DNA from 3 places in the Streptomyces sediminicola genome. Region 2 is predicted to be linked to each of the others. Evidence: riboswitches for the same ligand, from Rfam matches in the RefSeq annotation. Region 2 holds a riboswitch; each other region holds the start of a gene.
The links. Region 2 has a riboswitch for thiamine pyrophosphate ahead of thiO (glycine oxidase ThiO). Riboswitches for the same ligand answer to the same signal wherever they lie in the genome.
Positions count from the first base shown of each region.

Region 1 (6,493 bases), 1.6 Mb from region 2:
CTACCACCTGTTGCGCACCCTCGTCCACGAGGGCTATCTGCGCCGGGAGAAGGGCCTGTTCTTCCTCGGCGAGGCGGCCGAGCGGCTGAGCCGCAGCGGCGTCGAGCAGAAACGTCGCAGCATCGTCGTCGACGCTTTGTCGAACTGGCGGGACGCGATCGACGCCCCCGTGTACTACGCCGTGTACCGCGCCGGTGAGGTCGAGGTCGTCGGCGTCTCGGACACGCCGGAGCACCCGGCGGTCGAGGAGTGGGCCGATTTCCGGGAGACCGCGCACGCGCACGCCGTCGGGCTCTGTCTGCTGTCGCAACTGGACGAGGCGGGCCGGCGCGACCACCTCCGACGCTACCCGGTGCAACCCGTCACCCCCTATACGGTGCGTGACCGGCACAGCGTGTTGACGCGGCTGGAACGGCTGCCGCGAATGGCTCCGGTGACGGAACACCAGGAGTACGCGCTGGGCTACGTTTGCGCCGCGATCCCCGTCACCGTGGGCTCCACCCCGGCCGCGGTGGCCCTCTCCCTCCCCGCTCACCAGGCCGGCCGGCTGCTTCCGACGGTGCGCCGGCTGCAGCACGAGATGGGCCGGCTGCTGGGTCCGCTCGCGCCCTCTATCACTATCTGAAAACTCACTCCTTGTGATCTGGTGTGTACGTTAAGCAAGATGCCACCAGTGTAAGAAGTTTGGTTCCAGGTGTGATTTTCCCGGACAGTCGACGGCGAATGACGGGGTAGGCGAATGGGCGAGTCTGTGCAGGCAGAGGTCATGATGAGCTTTCTCGTGTCCGAGGAGCTGTCGTTCCGCATTCCGGTGGAGCTGAGGTACGAGACCTCCGATCCCTATGCCGTACGGCTGACGTTCCATCTCCCCGGAGACGCCCCGGTGACCTGGACCTTCGGCCGGGAACTGCTGGTGGACGGCGTCGCCATGCCGTGTGGCGACGGCGATGTGCGCATCGCGCCGGTCGATCCGGAGCCGCTGGCCGAGGTGCTCATCCGGCTGCAGGTGGGCAGCGACCAGGCGCTGTTCCGGTCCTCCGCGGCGCCCCTGGTGGCCTTCCTCGACCGGACGGACAAGCTGGTGCCGCTGGGGCAGGAGGGCGCGCTCGCCGACTTCGACGCGCACCTCGACGAGGCCCTGGACCGCATCCTGGCCGAGGAGCAGAGCGCCGGGTGAACGGCGACGGCGCCCGGGTGGCGGTGACCTAGGCCGCGACGGGCCGCCGAACTGTGCAGGAACGCTTCTGCCGGTCTGCGTGGCCGTCGCGGCAGCCTCTGGAGCGGCGGGGCACCCAGCCGGCGCCAAAGACGACCGGCCCGCCACCGGCAGCGAAGAACGGCGGCCCCGAGGAACGGGTGGCTCCGAAGAACGGTGGCCCGTGGCTCCCCGCCACGGGCCACCGGTGCTCCGCCGGACCGCAGGGGCCCGGCGGGATCAACGCTTCCGGCGGCGTCCCCGCCCGCCGCGCCCCTGCGCCCCGGCCCCGGACGGCCCGGGGACGCCGGCGACGGCGGGTACCGCCCCGCCCGCCTCCCGGCGGTCGGCGGAGACGACCAGCGCGGCGAGCGCCGTGGTCACCGGGACCGAGGCCACCAGGCCGATGGACCCGACCAGGGTGCGCACGATCTCCTCCGCGACCAGCTCGCTGTTGGCGACCGCCCCCACGCTGCTCTGCGCGATGGAGAACAGCAGCAGCAGGGGGAGCGCGGCACCCGCGTAGGCGAGCACCAGCGTGTTGACGACGGACGCGATGTGGTCGCGGCCGATCCGGATGCCCGCCTGGTAGAGCCCCCGCCAGCCCATTGTCGGGTTGGCCTCGTGCAGTTCCCAGACGGCCGAGGTCTGGGTGACGGTCACGTCGTCGAGGACGCCGAGCGAGCCGATGATCACCCCGGCGAGCAGCAGACCGCTCATGTCGATGTGCGGGTACAGGCCGTGGATCAGGCCGGTGTTGTCGTCCGTGTTGCCGGTGAGCGCCGCCCAGCCGATGAACAGCGAGCCCAGGACCCCGATCAGCAACAGCGAGATCAGGGTGCCCAGGACGGCCACGGAGGTGCGGGCGGAGAGTCCGTGGCACAGATAGAGGGCGATCAGCATGATGGCGCTGGACCCCACGACCGCCACCAGCAACGGGTTGGAGCCCTGGAGGATCGCGGGGAGGACGAAGAAGTTCAGCAGCAGGAAGCTGATGGCGAGGGCGACCAGCGCCATCAGTCCGCGCAGCCGTCCGACGACCACCACCGCCACGGCGAAGATGCCGGCCAGCAGGGCCAGCGGCAGCCGGCGGTTGACGTCGGTCACCGAGTACTGGAGGTCCTTCGGGGCGGAGGGCTCGTAGGCGACCACCACCTGCTCGTCCTGGTGGAGCTGGCGCGACTGGTCCGGCTGCACGATCTCGGTGAACGTGCGGCCCTTGTCCTTGCCGGTGTCGACGCGGATCGTCGCCCGCTTGCACGTGCCGTTCGCCTGCTGGACCGCCGAGGAGCCCTCCGCGGTGGAGGTGTCCCCGGTCGGGACGGCTCCCGAGGCGTTGACGGACGAGCAGCTCACCTCGACCACCTTGGTGACGGTGGCCTCTTGGGTCTGCCGGTCGAAGCCGACGCCGGTGCGCTCGTGCGGCGGTGCCCCGCCCGGCCAGAGCACCACGAGGCCGACCAGCACCGCCGTGGCGAAGGGGATGAGGATCGCGGCGATGACCTTCCGCAGGTGGCGGGAGACCGGCGCCGCGGGACCATGGCCGTGCCCGTGTGAGTGCCCGTGTGAGTGCCCGTGTCCGCCACCGGGGCCGTGCCCGCCTCCACCGTGCCCGCCCCCGCCGTGCCCGCCGGATCCGTCACCGCCCGTCGGCCGGCCAGGGAAACCCGCTGGTCCGGAGGCCGGGTTCGTGTCGAAGGCCCAGTCCCGCCCGCGGTCCGTCGCGTGGCGGCCGTCGTCTTCGGCACCCGGCCCACGGCGGGGGTCGTGCGGCGGAGGCGGAGGATGATGCGTCGTGGTCACCGCCCGATCATCGCAAGAAGGGGAGGGGCCCTCTGGTCACCGCGCCCGAATTGAGGCTAGCGTGGGGGCACCTTTGTACACGCGGGAGCTCGGAGCACCGGGCTGAGAGGGCGCTGACCTCCGTCCCAGCGACGTTTCACATGAAACATCACCGAAGACGAGTGATGTTTCACACGAAGCGCCGGCGGACGGAAGCCGCTGCGTCGACCGCCGAACCTGTTACCGGGTAATGCCGGCGTAGGGAGCTTGGTCTCATGGCCATCAAGGACGCACGCACGCCTGCCTCCACGCAGAACGTCACGGAGTCGACGACGGAGACGAAGGGACCGGAGTCGACCGCCGGGGAGGCCGGGAAGTCCATCGGCTGGCACAAGGCGTACGTCGAGGGTTCGCGCCCCGACCTGCGCGTGCCGGTCCGTCAGGTGCACCTCACCAACGGAGAGTCGGTCACGCTCTACGACACCTCGGGTCCGTACACCGACCCGTCCGTCGAGACCGACGTCCGCAGGGGCCTGCCGCCGCTGCGGGAGAACTGGATCGTCGCCCGCGGCGACACGGAGGAGTACGCGGGCCGCCCCGTCCGCCCCGAGGACGACGGAATCAAGCACACGTCCCCCCGCGGGGGCCTGCGCAACCTCGACGCGGTCTTCCCCGGCCGCCCGCGCCAGCCGCGCCGGGGCCGCGCCGGCACCGCGGTGACACAACTCGCGTACGCGCGCCGGGGCGAGGTCACACCCGAGATGGAGTACGTGGCCATCCGGGAGAACGTCGCGCCGGAGGTGGTCCGCGAGGAGATCGCGGCGGGCCGGGCGGTGCTGCCGGCCAACGTCAACCACCCGGAGATCGAGCCGATGATCATCGGCAAGCGGTTCCTGGTGAAGGTCAACGCCAACATCGGCAACTCCGCGGTGACCTCCTCCATCGAGGAGGAGGTCGAGAAGATGACCTGGGCCACCCGCTGGGGCGCGGACACCGTGATGGACCTCTCCACGGGCCGCAACATCCACACCACCCGCGAGTGGGTGCTGCGCAACTCCCCCGTCCCCATCGGCACCGTGCCGCTCTACCAGGCGCTGGAGAAGGTCGACGGCAAGGCCGAGGAGCTGAGCTGGGAGATCTACAAGGACACGGTCATCGAGCAGGCCGAGCAGGGCGTCGACTACATGACCGTCCACGCCGGCGTCCGCCTGCCGTACGTGCCGCTCACCGCGAACCGGAAGACCGGCATCGTCTCGCGCGGCGGCTCCATCATGGCCGCGTGGTGCCTCGCGCACCACAAGGAGTCGTTCCTCTACGAGAACTTCGAGGAACTCTGCGAGATCCTCGCCGCCTACGACGTCACCTACTCGCTGGGCGACGGACTGCGGCCGGGCTCCATCGCGGACGCCAACGACAAGGCGCAGTTCGCGGAGTTGCACACGCTGGGCGAGCTGAACCGCATCGCCAAGCGGCACCACGTGCAGACCATGATCGAGGGGCCGGGCCATGTCCCCATGCACAAGATCAAGGAGAACGTCGACCTCCAGCAGGAGATCTGCGAGGAAGCCCCGTTCTACACGCTCGGCCCGCTGACGACGGACGTCGCCCCGGCGTACGACCACATCACCTCGGGCATCGGCGCCGCGATGATCGCCTGGTGGGGCACGGCCATGCTCTGCTACGTCACCCCCAAGGAGCACCTGGGCCTGCCCAACCGCGACGACGTCAAGACCGGCGTCATCACCTACAAGATCGCGGCTCACGCGGCCGACCTCGCCAAGGGCCACCCAGGTGCGCAGGAGTGGGACGACGCGCTGTCGGACGCGCGCTTCGAGTTCCGCTGGGAGGACCAGTTCAACCTGTCCCTCGACCCGGACACGGCACGGGAGTTCCACGACGAGACGCTGCCGGCGGAACCCGCCAAGACCGCGCACTTCTGCTCGATGTGCGGGCCGAAGTTCTGCTCGATGAAGATCAGCCAGAGCATCACCGAGCGGTTCGGCGGTGATGCGGCCGACGGGGCCACGGCCGAGGAGGTGGCCGAGGGCATGATGCAGAAGTCGAAGGAGTTCGCGGCGAGCGGGAACCGGGTGTACCTGCCCCTCGCCGACTGAGGTCCCGTCCGGACCCGGTGGACGGGGAGGGGACGGTCTCCCGGGGCCGCCCCTCCCTCTGCCGGGGCCGGCTCGGCACACTGGTCCCATGACTGCCACCTCTCTGAGCAAGGGTGCCAACCTCGCCGTCGACTCCCCCGTGGTCCGCGTCGAACTCGCCTGGTCGGCCGGGCCCGGCGTGCCCGAGGTCGACGCCTCGGCGCTGCTGCTCACCTCGGCCGGCCGGGTCCGCGGCGACGAGGACTTCGTCTTCTTCAACCAGCCACGCCACGCCTCCGGCGCGGTGCGGCACCTGGGGCGCCGTTCCGCGGGCGGAGCCACGGCCGACGCCGTCGAGGTGGACCTCCGTGCGCTGGAGCCGGAGGTGGAGCGGGTCGTGCTGTGCGCCTCGGCCGACGGCGGGACCTTCGGCCGGGTGCCGGGGCTGTCACTGCGGCTGCTGGACGCCGGGACCGGGACCGAACTGGCCCGGTTCGACATGACGGCGGGTACGGAGACCGCGCTGATCGGGGGCGAGCTGTACCGACGGCAGGGCCGGTGGAAGTTCCGCGCGGTCGGCCAGGGCTATGCCGCGGGGCTCGCCGGGCTGGCCACCGACTTCGGCATCACGGTCGACGAGGGGGCACCGGCACAGGCCCCCGACACGACGCCGGCGCCTCCGGCACAGCCACCCGCCGCTGCGACCGCGCCCCCGGCGCGGACGCCTCCCGCCCCGCCACCGGGTCCCCTCCCTCCGGCTTCCGCCGCCGAACCCGCCGGACGGTACGTCCCGACACCCCCGCCACCGCACGTGCCGCCCACTCCACCCGCACCACCCACGCCCCACCCCGCCTCCCACCTCACCCAGGGGGAGGAACGCCTGCCCGTGGACATGCGCAAGCGCCTGTCGCTGCGCAAGGAGCAGGTCGCCGTCAGCCTGCGCAAGCACGGGGCGGCAGGTGTCACCGCCCGCGTCGTCCTGGTCCTCGACGCCTCCGGGTCCATGAGCGCCCTCTACACCAAGGGCGTGGTCGCCGACGTCGTGGAACGCATGGCGGCCGTCGCGGCGCAGTTGGACGACGACGGCGAGATGCAGGCGTGGACCTTCGCCTCGAACCCGGCCCGCCTGCCCGACCTGCGCCTCGGCGACCTCCCCGAGTGGCTGCGCCTGCATGTGCGCGTGGGGGAGATCAGTCTCTTCCGGCGTGCCAGGAAGAAGGGGCTCCACCCCGACCAGGTCGACATGCGCGCGGTCGGCATCCAGAACGAGGAGCAGAAGGTGATCGCCGAGGTGCGGGCCTTCGTACGGGAGAACCCGGCACCGGACCCCACCCTGGTGCTGTTCTTCTCCGACGGCGGCGTGTACCGCAACACCGAGATCGAGCGGGAACTGCGCGAGGCCGTGGAGGAGCCCGTCTTCTGG
Region 1 covers NZ_CP144555.1:3,545,254-3,551,746, forward strand. Annotated here, with positions in the region: gene VM636_RS15500 (helix-turn-helix domain-containing protein) at 1-625, shown strand, start outside; gene VM636_RS15505 (SsgA family sporulation/cell division regulator) at 740-1,177, shown strand; gene VM636_RS15510 (YibE/F family protein) at 1,436-2,998, opposite strand; TPP riboswitch at 3,070-3,259, shown strand; gene thiC (phosphomethylpyrimidine synthase ThiC) at 3,253-5,091, shown strand; gene VM636_RS15520 (VWA domain-containing protein) at 5,180-6,493, shown strand, end outside.
Region 1: linked by a shared signal. The riboswitch ahead of thiC (phosphomethylpyrimidine synthase ThiC) and the one ahead of thiO (glycine oxidase ThiO) in region 2 are both predicted to bind thiamine pyrophosphate.

Region 2 (6,493 bases):
GCCGAAACCGGCCTTCTGAAGGGTCTGCCGGGCGTCGGCCACGCTCTCGCCGACCACGTCCGGCACCTCGACCATCTCCGGGCCCTTGGACACCGTCAGCGTCACCGTGTCGCCCTCGGCGGCCCGGCTGCCCGGGGCCGGGGTCTGCCGGGCGACCTGGCCCTTGTCGTACTCGGAGGTGACCTGCTCGGGGGCGACCTCGACGGTGAGACCGGCCTCGGTCAGTTCCGCCCGCGCGTCCTGGAGGTCCTCGCCGGCGACGTCCGGCACCTCGACCGGGCGGCCCTTGCTGAGCACCAGGGCGACGGCGGAGCCGCCGCGCACCTCGGTGCCCGCGGCCGGGCTGGTGGACACCACGAAGCCGCTCGGCACCTCGTCGCTGAACTCCCGGGTCACCATCCCCGGCTCCAGCCCCTCGTCCTGGAGCAGGGCGCGGGCCCGGTCCTCCCGGTAGCCCGCCACGTCCGGCAGCTTCACCTTCCGGGGGCCGTCGGAGAGCGTGAACGACACCGCGTCGCCCTTGCGGATACGGGCGCCCGCCGCGGGATCGGTGCTGATGACGGCGCCCCGCTCGACGGTGTCGCTGTGGGCGTGCCGGACCGTGCCGGTCCCCAGGCCGGACCGCTCCAGCCGCTCCCGGGCCTGCGCCTCCGTCTTGGACAGCAGCGGCGGCACCTTGGTGAACTGGCCGGAGTTGACGTACCAGACGCCCACGCCGAGGCCGAGCACCAGCAGCACGGCCGCGACGATCGCCAGCGGCCCGCGCGCCAGGCCCGCCGGTCCGCGGCGCGGCGGCACCGGCGGCCCGGCCAGCCGGCTGGTGCGGTGCACCCCGTCCGCCGGGAGGGAGTCGTCGTCCTCGTTCACCGGCAGCGGGCGGGGCACGGCCAGGGACCGGGGGATCACGCTGGTGCGGTCCTCGGCGTTGTCGTGCTCGGCGCTCAGCGCCTGCGGCGGCAGCGCGTCCAGTTGCTCCGCGCTCAGCGCCGCGTGCGCCTCGCGGGTCCGCGCCAGCAGCGCCACCGCGTCGGCGGGGCGGATCCCCGGGGTGCGCGCCGTGGCCCCGGCGACCAGTTCGTCCAGCTCGTACGGCAGTCCCGGCACGGCGGCGGAGGGCGGCGGCACGTCCTCGTGCAGGTGCTTGTAGAGCACCTGGGCGGCGGAGTCGCCCTCGTGCGGCTTGCCGCCGGTCAGCATCTCGTAGAGGACGACCCCGCACGCGTACACGTCGACGCGGGGGTCGGCGGTGCCGTGCTCGATCTGCTCGGGCGCCAGGTAGGAGACGGTGCCGAGGACGGCGCCGGTCGTGCTGGTCACCGTGTTCACGGCCCGCACCAGACCGAAGTCGGCGACCTTGACCCGGCCGTCGTCCCCTATGAGCACGTTCTCCGGCTTCATGTCCCGGTGCACGAACCCGGCCCGGTGCGCGGCGCCGAGCGCGGCCAGCACCGGTTCCAGGATGCCGAAGGCCGCCCGGGGCTGGAGCGCCCCGCGCTCGCGCAGCACGTCGCGCAGGGTGCAGCCGGAGACGTACTCCATCGCCAGGTAGACGTAGGCCCCCTGGGCGCCCTGGTCGAAGACCTGGACGACGTTGGGGTGGTCGAGCCGGGCCGCCGACTTGGCCTCCCGGATGAAGCGCTCGACGAATGTCGCGTCGGTGGCGAGGCCCGGGTGCATCACCTTCAGCGCGAGCACGCGGTCGAGGCGGGTGTCCACGGCCCGGTAGACCGTGGCCATCCCGCCGACCGCGATCCGCGCCTCCACGCGGTACCGGCCGTCGAGCACCTGCCCGACCAGAGGGTCCTGAAGGGTCGTGTCCACGCAGGCGAGTGTACGAGCCGGAACGGACACCCGGCCGCCTCGCCCACGACCGGAACCCCCCTGAAGCCCACCTGTGACACACCCGGCCACCGGGGCCGGCCGCCGACGGCGCCCGGCCCGCGCGGCGCTCGCGTCCCGCCCGCGGTGCGCGGCCGGGGCCCGGCGGGGCCCCGCGCGGTGCGGGTGACGCCGGGCTACCGGAAGGCGGGCCGCTCCGGGTCCAGCTCCGCGAGGCCCCCGGCGGGCGACGACGCCTCGGCGAACCGCCGCCGGGGGATGCGCCCCGCCCGCCGCGCCAGCCGCCCGGCCTCCACCGCCGCCCGCATCGCGGACGCCATCAGCACCGGCTCCTGCGCCCGCGTCACCGCCGAGGCGAGCATCACACCCGCGCACCCCAGCTCCATCGCCAGCGCCGCGTCCGACGCCGTACCGGCGCCCGCGTCCAGGATCACCGGCACCCCGGCCCGCTCCACGATCAGCTCGAAGTTGTGCGGGTTGCGGATGCCGAGCCCGGAGCCGATCGGCGAGCCCAGCGGCATGACCGCCGCGCAGCCCACCTCCTCCAGCCGCCGCGCCAGCACCGGGTCGTCGTTGGTGTACGGCAGCACCGTGAACCCGTCGTCGACCAGCGTCTCGGCCGCCTCCAGCAGCTCGACCGGGTCCGGCAGCAGGGTCCGTTCGTCGGCGATGACCTCCAGCTTGACCAGGTCCGTGCCGAGCGCCTCCCGGGCCAGGCGCGCGGTGAGCACCGCCTCCCCGGCCGTGAAGCAGCCGGCCGTGTTCGGGAGCACCCGGATGCCCAGCCGCTCCAGCACCGACAGCACCGACCCGTGCACGGACGGGTCCACCCGGCGCATCGCCACCGTGGTCAGCTCGGTGCCGGAGGCGACCAGCGAGCGTTCCAGCACGTCCAGGCTGGGGGCCCCGCCGGTGCCCATGATCAGCCGGGAGGTGAACGTCGTACCGCCGAGGACGAAGGGGTCGTCGGCCATGGTCAGCCTCCCTGCACGGCGGTGAGGACCTCGACCCGGTCGCCCTCGGCGAGGGCGGTGGCGGACCAGCGGGCGCGCGGGACGACGGTCTCGTTGACGGCGGCGGCCACGCCCGAGGGCGCCGCGGTGAGGCTGCTCACCAGCGTGTCCAGGGCGGTGCCGGGAGCCACCTCGCGCGGCTCCCCGTTGACGCGGATCGTGACGTCGGTGCTCATACGGGCTGCTCCGTGGGTGCGGGGACGGCGGCGCCGAAGCGCCGGGGGGTGAAGGGACGTGCGACGGCGGGCGGCTCCCCGCCGGTGAGGATCTCGGCCATCACGTCGCCGGTGACGGGGGTCAGCAGGACGCCGTTGCGGTGGTGCCCGGTGGCCAGCAGCAGTCCCGGCAGCGCGGTGGCGCCGAGCAGCGGGGCGTTGTCGGGGGAGCCGGGGCGCAGGCCCGCCAGGGTCTCGGCCAGCGGCAGCTCCGTGATGCCCGGCACCAGCTCGTGGGCGTCGCGCAGCAGCTCGTAGACCCCGCCCGCGGTGACCGTCGTGTCCCAGCCCAGCTCCTCGCTGGTGGCGCCGACGACCAGCTCGCCGTTCTCCCGGGGCACCAGGTAGAGCGGGTTGCCGCGGACCACCGCGCGCACCGTGCGCCCGAGCAGCGGCCCGTGCGCCGACGGCATCGCCAGCCGCAGCACCTGGCCCTTGACCGGCCGCACCGGCGCACGCACCTCCTCGGGCACGCCCGCGAGCCGGCCGCTGAGACTGCCCGCGGCGAGCACCACCCGCCCGGCCGCCGGTTCCGTGCCGCCGGCCGTGACGACCCCCGTGGCCCGGTCCCCGGCGATGGTGAGCCGGACGGCCTCGTCGCGGTGGAAGACCACGCCCGCCCGTTCGCAGGCGACGACCAGCGCGCGGGCCAGCCGCCGGGGGTCGATCTGGTGGTCGCCTTCCACCCAGAGCCCCCCGCGCACGCCGGGCGCGAGCATCGGCTCCAGGCGCCGGCACTCCCGCCCTGGCAGCCAGGTGGACGCCAGCCCGCAGCGCTCCTGGAAGGCGTGCAGTTCCCGCAGGTGGGCGCGGTCGTCGGCGTCCAGGGCGACGGCCAGGGTGCCGCAGCGGCGGTAGCCGAGGTCGTGCCCGGTGGCCTCGGACAGCTCGGCGGCGAAGTCCGGGTACCGCTCGGCCGAGGCGAGGCCGAGCGCGAGCAGCGCCTGCTCGCCGTAGTGCAGTTCGGTGACGGGGGCGAGCATCCCGGCGGCCACCCGGGCGGCCCCGCCGCCCGGCGCGGGGTCCACGACGGCGGTGGCGAGCCCGCGCCGCGCGGCCCGCCAGGCCGTGACCAGCCCGATGATCCCGCCCCCGACGACGAGGACGTCCGAGGTGGACGGGGACGACGGTGGAGACGACATGGGCGTCCAGCCCCTCCCTTCGCCGGCATGATCCGGATCAGGTTCGTACGGTCGGAGGCCGCAAGCCTCCCTCTCAGCCCGGTGCGTCCGGGCTCCCGCGTGTGCCTTACGTTGGCCACCCTAGCCCGATGCCGTCCGTCCCAGTAAGGGAGCCTTCCGCGTGAACCGTCCCCCCGCCCCCGGCCCGGCCGCCCCCGCCCGACCGGCCCCGCCGTCCCTGGACGGCCGTGTCCTCGCCCCGGTCGCCGACCAGTCGGCCGGCCAGGTGGGCACCCGCACCCGGTTCGCCTACCACGAGCGGGACGGCGTCGTGTGGGCCGAGTACGAGGGCGGCGACGTCGTCCACGGGCGGCTGGTCGGCACCCGCGACGGCGACCGGCTCGACTTCCGGTACGTGCAGCTCCGCACCGACGGGACCACCGCCTCGGGCCACTGCCTGGCCACCGTCGTGGCACTGCCCGACGGGCGCCTGCGCCTGGAGGAGGACTGGGAGTGGGAGTCGGCCCCCGGCCGCGGCACCAGCGCGGTGGAGGAGGTCCGGGACGGGTAGCGGCACCGGCCCCTCCCGCCCGCCGACGGCACGTCAGGTGCCGGGGGTGACACGCCGGGTGTCTATGGTGAACGGGTGAGCGAGCAGACACGGGAACCGGGACGGGACACGGGAGCCGGCGTGGTCGTCGTCGGCGCGGGCATGGCGGGCGTGCAGACCGCCGTCGCGCTGCGCGAGGAGGGCTACCGGGGCACCGTCACCCTCATCGGCGCCGAGACCCACCGGCCCTACGACCGCCCCCCGCTCTCCAAGGCCGTGCTGCTCGGCACCGCCGAGGGCTCCGCCTTCGACATCGACTTCGACTCGCTCGGCGTCACCCTGCGGCTCGGCCACGAGGCGCTCGGCCTGCGCCCCGGCGACCACGTCCTGGACACCACCGAGGGGCCCGTGCCCTACGACGCCCTCGTCCTCGCCACCGGCGCCGAACCGCTGCGGCTGCCCGGCGCCGGGGACGCGCCCGGCGTCCACCTGCTGCGCACCCTCGACGACGCCGCCCGGCTCCGCCCCGTCCTCGAACGGCAGCACGACGTCGTCGTCGTCGGCGCCGGCTGGATCGGCGCCGAGTTCGCCACCGCCGCCCGCGAGGCGGGGTGCGAGGTGACCGTCGTGGAGGCCGCCGACCGGCCGCTCGCGGGCGCGCTGCCCGCCGAGGTCACCGCCCCCATGGCCGCCTGGTACGCCGACAGCGGCGCCGCCCTGCGCACCCACGCGCGCGTGGCGCGCGTCGAGCCCGGCACGGCCGTCCTGGACGACGGCACCCGCCTGCCGGCCGGCGCGGTCCTCGTCGGCATCGGCGCCCGGCCCGCCACCGGCTGGCTTGCCGGCTCCGGCATCGCCCTCGGCGCGTACGGCGAGGTCCCGGCCGACGAGCGGCTGCGCACCACCGCCCCGGACGTCTACGCGGTCGGCGACTGCGCCTCCTTCCCCTCCCGCCGCTACGGCGAGCGGCTGCTCGTGCACCACTGGGACAACGCCCTCCAGGGCCCCCGCACGGTCGCCGCGAACATCGTCGCCGCCGGCGCGGGGCGGGCCCCGGCGGTCTACGACCCGGTGCCCTACTTCTGGTCCGAGCAGTTCGGGCGCTTCGTCCAGTACGCGGGCCACCACCCGGCCGCCGACACCCTGCTGTGGCGCGGCGACCCGGCCGGGCCCGCCTGGACGGTCTGCTGGCTGCGCGGGGACCGGCTCGTCGCCCTGCTGGCCGTCGGCCGCCCCCGGGACCTCGCCCAGGGCCGCCGCCTGATCGAGGCGGGCACGCCGGTGGACCCGGTGCTGCTCGCCGACCCGGCCCGGCCGCTGAAGTCCGCGACCGCCTGACCGGGCGGGTCCGTCCCGGGGGCGCCCCCGGGACGGACCCGCCCGGTTTCCGGCTGTCGGTGGCGGATGGCAGGCTGGAGGGGTGACCGAGATTGACGCGAAGATTGATGCGCTCGTACCCGACTGGCTCACCGTTCCCGACATCGCCGAGCGGTTCGGCGTCGAGGTGACCCGGGTGCGGCAGCTGATCAAGGAAGGCCAGCTCATCGCCGTACGCCGCGGCGAGAACCGGGCGCTGCACGTCCCGGCGGCCTTCATCGACGGCGACAAGGTCGTCAAGGGCCTCACCGGCACGCTGACCCTGCTGCGGGACGACGGCTTCACGCCCGAGGAAATGGTGGAGTGGCTCTTCACCCCGGACCCCAGCCTGCCCGGTACCCCGGCCCAGGCCCTCGCCGAGAACCGCGGGACGGAGGT
Region 2 covers NZ_CP144555.1:5,103,273-5,109,765, forward strand. Annotated here, with positions in the region: gene pknB (Stk1 family PASTA domain-containing Ser/Thr kinase) at 1-1,821, opposite strand, end outside; gene VM636_RS22425 (thiazole synthase) at 2,016-2,813, opposite strand; gene thiS (sulfur carrier protein ThiS) at 2,816-3,028, opposite strand; gene thiO (glycine oxidase ThiO) at 3,025-4,209, opposite strand; TPP riboswitch at 4,207-4,318, opposite strand; gene VM636_RS22440 (hypothetical protein) at 4,370-4,759, shown strand; gene VM636_RS22445 (FAD-dependent oxidoreductase) at 4,835-6,076, shown strand; gene VM636_RS22450 (Rv2175c family DNA-binding protein) at 6,159-6,493, shown strand, end outside.

Region 3 (6,493 bases), 3.1 Mb from region 2:
AGCAACGCCCGCCGCACCAGCGGCAGATCGACCTCGCGCCACACCCGCCAGGGGGACGCGCCGAGCACCGCCGCGGCCTCCCGCAGCCGTCCGTCCACCGCGCGCAGCACCGGCAGCATCGTCCGCACCACGAACGGCACGCCGACCAGGGCCTGGGCCAGCGGCACCAGGAGCCAGGAGGAGCGCAGGTCCAGCGGGGGTTCGTCCAGGGCGATGAGGAAACCGAAGCCGACGGTGACCGCGGAGACGCCGAGCGGCAGCATCAGCAGGGCGTCGAAGCCGCGTACCAGGCGGCCCGCGTCGCGCCGGGCGAGCGCGGCGGCGGCCAGGGCGCCGATCACCACGGCGATGGCGGTGGCGGCGAGCGCGTAGCGCAGGGAGTTGCCGACGGCGTCGATGGGCGGCACGAGGAAGGCGCCGCCGTCCTCGCGGGTCAGCGCCCGGTAGTAGCCGAAGCCGGGGGCGGCGAGTGACCGTTCGACCAGGACGGCGAGCGGCAGCACCAGCAGTACGGCGATGGTGGCCAGCACCCCGCCGAGCAGCGCCCACTGGCCGGCGCCGCGCGGCCGGCGCGCGGTGCCCGCGGGATCGACCAGCCGGAGGGCGCTCTCGCGGCGCCGCACCGTCCAGGCGTGCACGGCGAGGACGGCGCCGACCGCGGCGAACTGGACCAGGGTCAGCACGGCGGCCGTGGACAGGTCGAAGACCTGCGAGGTCTGCCGGTAGATCTCCACCTCCAGGGTGGAGAAGGCGGGCCCGCCGAGGATCTGGACGACGGCGAAGGAGGTGAAGGTGAACAGGAACACCATCAGCGCGGCGGCGGCCACGGCGGGGCCGAGCGCCGGGAGCGTCACCCGGCGCCAGGCGGCGAGCCGGGAGGCGCCGAGCATCCGCGCGGCCTCTTCCTGGCGGGGGTCGAGCTGGGACCAGAGTCCGCCGACGGTGCGGACGACGACCGCGTAGTTGAAGAAGACGTGGGCGAGCAGGATCGCCCACACGGTGGTGTCCAGGCGCACCCCCCACAGTTCGTCGAGGAGCCCGCCGCGCCCGACCAGGGCGAGGAAGGCGGTGCCCACGACGACGGTCGGCAGCACGAACGGCACGGTCACCACGGCCCGCAGGACCTGTTTGCCGGGGAAGTCGAGGCGGGCGAAGGCGTAGGCGCCGGGCAGCGCGATCAGCAGGGTGAGCGCGGTGGAGACGAGCGCCTGCCAGGTGGTGAACCACAGCACCTGCCGGATGCCGGGCTCGGCCAGCACCTCGGCGAACCGCCCGAACCGCCAGGTGCCGTCGGCCGTGAGGCCCCGGGCGACGATGGCCGCGACGGGGTAGGCGAAGAACACCGCGAAGAACGCGGCGGGCCCGGCCATCAGGGCGAGCCGCGCCGCGTTCCCGCTCCGCCGGCGGGCGGGGCGGGCGCTCACTTCAGGACGAGCGAGGACCACGAGGTGACCCACTGGTCACGGTGTTCGGCGATCTTCGCGGGGGCCATCGTCCGCGGGTCCTCGACCTTGGGGGCGAACTCGGTGAACTCCGCGGGCAGCCCGGCGTCCGGGTTCACCGGGTGGACGAACATGTTGAGCGGCATGTCCTCCTGGAACTCCCGGCCGATCAGGAAGTCGATGAACGCCTTGCCGCCCTCCGGGTTCTTCGCGTGGGCCAGCAGGCCGGCGAACTCGATCTGCCGGAAGCAGGTGCCGGTCGCCACGCCGGTGGGCGCGGTGTCCGGGCGGGGCTCGGCGTAGATCACCTCGACGGGCGGCGAGGACGCGTAGGAGACGACCAGCGGACGGTCGCCCTTGGCCTCCTTGCCGCCGGCCGATCCGGAGAACTCCTCGTTGTACGCCTGCTCCCAGCCGTCGACGACCTTGACGCCGTTGGCCTTGAGCTTCTTCCAGTAGTCCGTCCAGCCCTGGTCGCCGTAGCGGGCGGCGGTGCCGAGCAGGAAGCCGAGGCCGGGCGAGGAGGTGGCGGCGTTCTCGGTGACGAGGAGGTCCTTGTACTCGGGCTTGACCAGGTCGTCGAAGGTCTCCGGCGGCGCCAGCTCGTGCCGCTCGAAGTACGCCTTGTCGTAGTTGACGCAGATGTCGCCGTAGTCGACGGGCGTGACCCGGTGTTCGTCGCCGTCGACCCGGTAGCGCTCGTCGATCGCGTCGAGCCCCTTGGCCGCGTACGGCTGGAACAGGCCGTTGTCGAGCGCCCGGGAGAGCAGCGTGTTGTCGACGCCGAAGAAGACGTCGCCCTGCGGGTTGTCCTTGGTGAGGATGGCCTTGTTGACGGCCTGTCCGGCCTCGCCGTCCTCCAGGACCCGGACCTTGTAGCCGGAACTCTTCTCGAAGGCGGCGATGACGTCCTTCGAGGCGGCCCACGAGTCGTGGCTGACCAGGGTCACCGTCTTGGCGCCGCCGGCACCGGAACCGGTGTCCGAGCCGCCGGACGATCCGCACGCGGACAGCGTGACCAGGCCCAGCCCGGCGGCCAGGACGGTGACCTTGCGGGTGATGCTCACTGATTCCTCCTGGGGTTCCAGAAGGAGACGCGGCCCTGCCCGGGTCCCTCGCGGGGCCCGGGCAGGACGCAGCAGCTTGAGTGGTGACCGATCTCCCTACCCAGAATGACCTGGGCGAGGTTCGGAGGGTCTGCGGCCGGTGCCGCACTCTCAGCGCTGTGGCGCTCCCCTGTCGGAATATGAAGATGTCGGGATGTGGAGTTGTCGGCGCGGGACACCGCCCCGGCACACGCACACGGCACTGTATGCCGTACACCGTATTCCGTGAACCGTATGTCGTGAACCGTATGAAGATGTCCCCGCGTCGGCCAGACTACCTCTCGCTCGCGGCGAGCTGGCCACAGGCCCCGTCGATCTCCTGGCCCCGGGTGTCCCGGATGGTCACCGGCACGCCGTGCGCCGCGATCGCCTCCACGAACGCCTTCTCGTCCTCGGGCCGCGACGCGGTCCACTTCGAGCCGGGTGTCGGGTTGAGCGGGATCAGGTTGACGTGCACGGGCTTGCCCTTGAGCAGCCGGCCGAGCCGGTCACCGCGCCACGCCTGGTCGTTGATTTCCCGGATCAGCGCGTACTCGATGGAGAGCCGCCGCCCGGACTTCGCCGCGTACGCGAAGCCCGCCTCCAGCACCTCCCGCACCTTCCACCGGGTGTTGACCGGGACGAGGGTGTCACGCAGCTCGTCGTCGGGGGCGTGCAGCGAGATCGCCAGACGGCACTTGAAGCCCTCGTCCAAGAAGCGGTGGATGGCGGGGACCAGACCGACGGTGGAGACGGTGATGCCCCGCTGCGACAGGCCGAGGCCGTCCGGCTCGGGGTCGGTGAGCCGGCGGATGGCGCCGACGACCCGCCGGTAGTTGGCGAGCGGCTCGCCCATACCCATGAACACGATGTTGCTGAGCCGGGCCGGTCCGCCGGGGACCTCGCCGTCGCGCAGGGCACGCATGCCGTCCACGATCTGGTGCACGATCTCGGCCGTCGACAGGTTCCGGTCCAGGCCCGCCTGCCCGGTCGCGCAGAACGGGCAGTTCATGCCGCAGCCCGCCTGGGAGCTGATGCACATGGTCACCCGGTCCGGGTAGCGCATCAGGACGGACTCGACGAGGGTGCCGTCGAAGAGGCGCCACAGCGTCTTGCGGGTGGTTCCCTCGTCCGTCGACAGATGCCGCACGACCGTCATCAGCTCGGGCAGCAGCGCCTCCCGGAGTCCCTCGCGGGCGCGCGCCGGGATGTCGGTCCACTGCTCCGGGTCGTGCGCGTAGCGCGCGAAGTAGTGCTGGGAGAGCTGCCGGGCACGGAACGGCTTCTCACCGATCGCGGCGACGGCCTCCTTGCGCTCGGCCGGCGTGAGATCGGCGAGGTGACGCGGCGGACGCTGCGCCCCGCGGGGCGCGACGAAGGTGAGCTCACCGGGGACGGGTCGGGCCACGGTCGGGCAACTCCTCTGGACGACGGGCCTACGGCACCCCCGCGCACGGCGGGAAGACGGCAAGGCCATGCCGGAGCCAGGAGACCTCACGGGACCGTCCCCGCCGACGGTCACCGGCCGCGGAAGCGGGCCGGCGGAAGCGGCGGGAACACGGGAAAGGGCCCGCGGACAGCGCCACGGGCCCTTCCAGCGTACCCGATGCCTGTCAACCCGATCCGACGAAGAGCACCAGCAGCAGCCACACCACCGGCGCCGTCGGCAGCAGGGAGTCCAGCCGGTCCATGATGCCGCCGTGCCCCGGCAGCAGCGTGCCCATGTCCTTGATGCCCAGATCGCGCTTGATCATGGACTCGCCCAGGTCGCCCAGCGTGGCGCTGGCCGCGACCGCGAGCCCCAGCAGCAGCCCCTGCCACCAGGAACCGCCGTCGATCAGGAACTGCGTGCACAGCGCGCCCGCCGCCATGGCGAAGGCCACCGCGCCGATCAGGCCCTCCCGGGTCTTGCCGGGGCTGATGCGCGGGGCCAGCTTGGTCCGGCCGAACCGCCAGCCGACCGCGTACGCCCCGGTGTCGCTGACCACCGTCAGCACCAGGAAGGTCAGCACGCGCCAGGCGCCGTCGTCGGCGGCGAGCATCATGGTGACGAACGTGGCGAGGAACGGCACGTAGAACGCGGCGAACACGCCCGCCGTGACATCCCGCAGGTAGTCCTGCGGCGGTCGCGCCATCCGCCACACCAGCACCGCCAGCGCGGTCAGCGCCATGGCGATCCACGCGCCCTCGGCGCCCCGCGCGTACCCGGCGACGACCATGGCCGCGCCGCCCACCGCCAGCGGCACCAGGGGCGCCTTGACGCCCTTGCGCTCCTCCAGCCGCGAGGTCAGCTCCCACAGCCCCACGACCACGGCGACCGCGACCACGGCGACGAAGACGGCCTTGACGACGAAGAGCGACGCGACGATCACCGCGCCGAGCCCCACGCCGACCCCTATCGCGGCCCCCAGGTCCCGCCCCGCGCTCTTCTTCTGCGGCGGCCCGGCGGCCGGCTGCGGGGTGTCGGGCATGGGCTCCGGATTCTGCGGCGCCGCCGGGTACGGCCGCGCGGGCGGGGTGTCGTCGCGGAAGAGGGGACCACCGTGCCCGGCGGCCCCCCGGTCGTCCTGGTCACCGCCGTGTCCGTGTCCGGGGACGCCGGGGACGACGGGCATGGGGCGGGTCTGCTGCGCCTGGTGCGCATCGTGGGCGGGCCCCGCCGGGGCGGTGGCCCCCTGGGCAGGCCCCTGGTCGGGCGGCCCCCCGTACCCGGCGTGTGGCGGCGCTCCCCAGGAAGAGTGGTTCATCAGACCTCGAGCAGTTCGGCTTCCTTGTGCTTCAGGAGCTCGTCCACCTGCGCCACGTACTTCGCGGTGGTGTCGTCGAGCTCCTTCTCCGCACGGCGGCCCTCGTCCTCGCCGACCTCGCCGTCCTTGACGAGCTTGTCGATGGCGTCCTTGGCCTTGCGGCGCACGGCGCGGATGGACACCTTGGCGTCCTCGCCCTTGGCCCGCGCGACCTTGATGAACTCGCGGCGGCGCTCCTCGGTCAGCTCGGGGAAGACCACCCGGATGATACTGCCGTCGTTGCTGGGGTTGACGCCCAGGTCGGAGTCGCGGATCGCCTGCTCGATGTTGCGCAGCGCGGTCTTGTCGAACGGCGTCACCACGGCCATGCGCGGCTCGGGCACGGAGAACGAGGCCAGCTGGTTGATCGGCGTCGGCGCCCCGTAGTACTCGGCCACGATCTTGTTGAACATCGCCGGGTGCGCACGGCCGGTGCGGATCGCGGCGAAGTCCTCCTTGGCGACCACGACGGCCTTCTCCATCTTCTCCTCGGCTTCGAGGAGGCTCTCTTCGATCACCACTTGCTCCTGCGTGTCTTGAGTAAGGCCCGGCCGCGCTCCCGTGGGGGCGGCGGCCGGCTGCGTCGCGTCTTCTTCCTGCACGGTTCCCGACCGGCGGGACATTGTCCATCCCCCGGCCCGGCACCGTCCCCGCCGTCGCCCGGACAGGTGGCGTCCGGCCACGGAGGGGGGTGGTTCTCCGGTCAGTCCCGGCTGCCGTGGTCACCCACGAGCGTGCCGATCTTCTCACCCTTGACGGCGCGGGCGATATTGCCTTCCTTCAGAAGTTCGAAGACGACGATGGGAAGGCGGTTGTCGCGGCAGAGCGTGACGGCCGTGGCGTCGGCGACCTTCAGGTCGCGGGTGATGACCTCGCCGTAGCCGAGCGCGTCGAACTTCACGGCGTCCGGGTTGGCCTTGGGGTCGGAGTCGTAGACCCCGTCCACCCCGTTCTTGCCCATGAGCAGCGCCTCGGCGTCGATCTCCAGGGCCCGCTGGGCTGCGGTGGTGTCGGTGGAGAAGTACGGCATCCCCATGCCCGCGCCGAAGATGACGACGCGGCCCTTCTCCAGGTGGCGCACGGCGCGCAGCGGGATGTAGGGCTCGGCGACCTGGCCCATGGTGATGGCGGTCTGCACGCGGCAGTCGACGCCTTCCTTCTCCAGGAAGTCCTGGAGGGC
Region 3 covers NZ_CP144555.1:1,962,743-1,969,235, forward strand. Annotated here, with positions in the region: gene VM636_RS08370 (iron ABC transporter permease) at 1-1,370, opposite strand, end outside; gene VM636_RS08375 (thiamine ABC transporter substrate-binding protein) at 1,421-2,509, opposite strand; TPP riboswitch at 2,585-2,690, opposite strand; gene rlmN (23S rRNA (adenine(2503)-C(2))-methyltransferase RlmN) at 2,823-3,935, opposite strand; gene VM636_RS08385 (phosphatidate cytidylyltransferase) at 4,141-5,274, opposite strand; gene frr (ribosome recycling factor) at 5,274-5,831, opposite strand; gene pyrH (UMP kinase) at 6,017-6,493, opposite strand, start outside.
Region 3: linked by a shared signal. The riboswitch ahead of VM636_RS08375 (thiamine ABC transporter substrate-binding protein) and the one ahead of thiO (glycine oxidase ThiO) in region 2 are both predicted to bind thiamine pyrophosphate.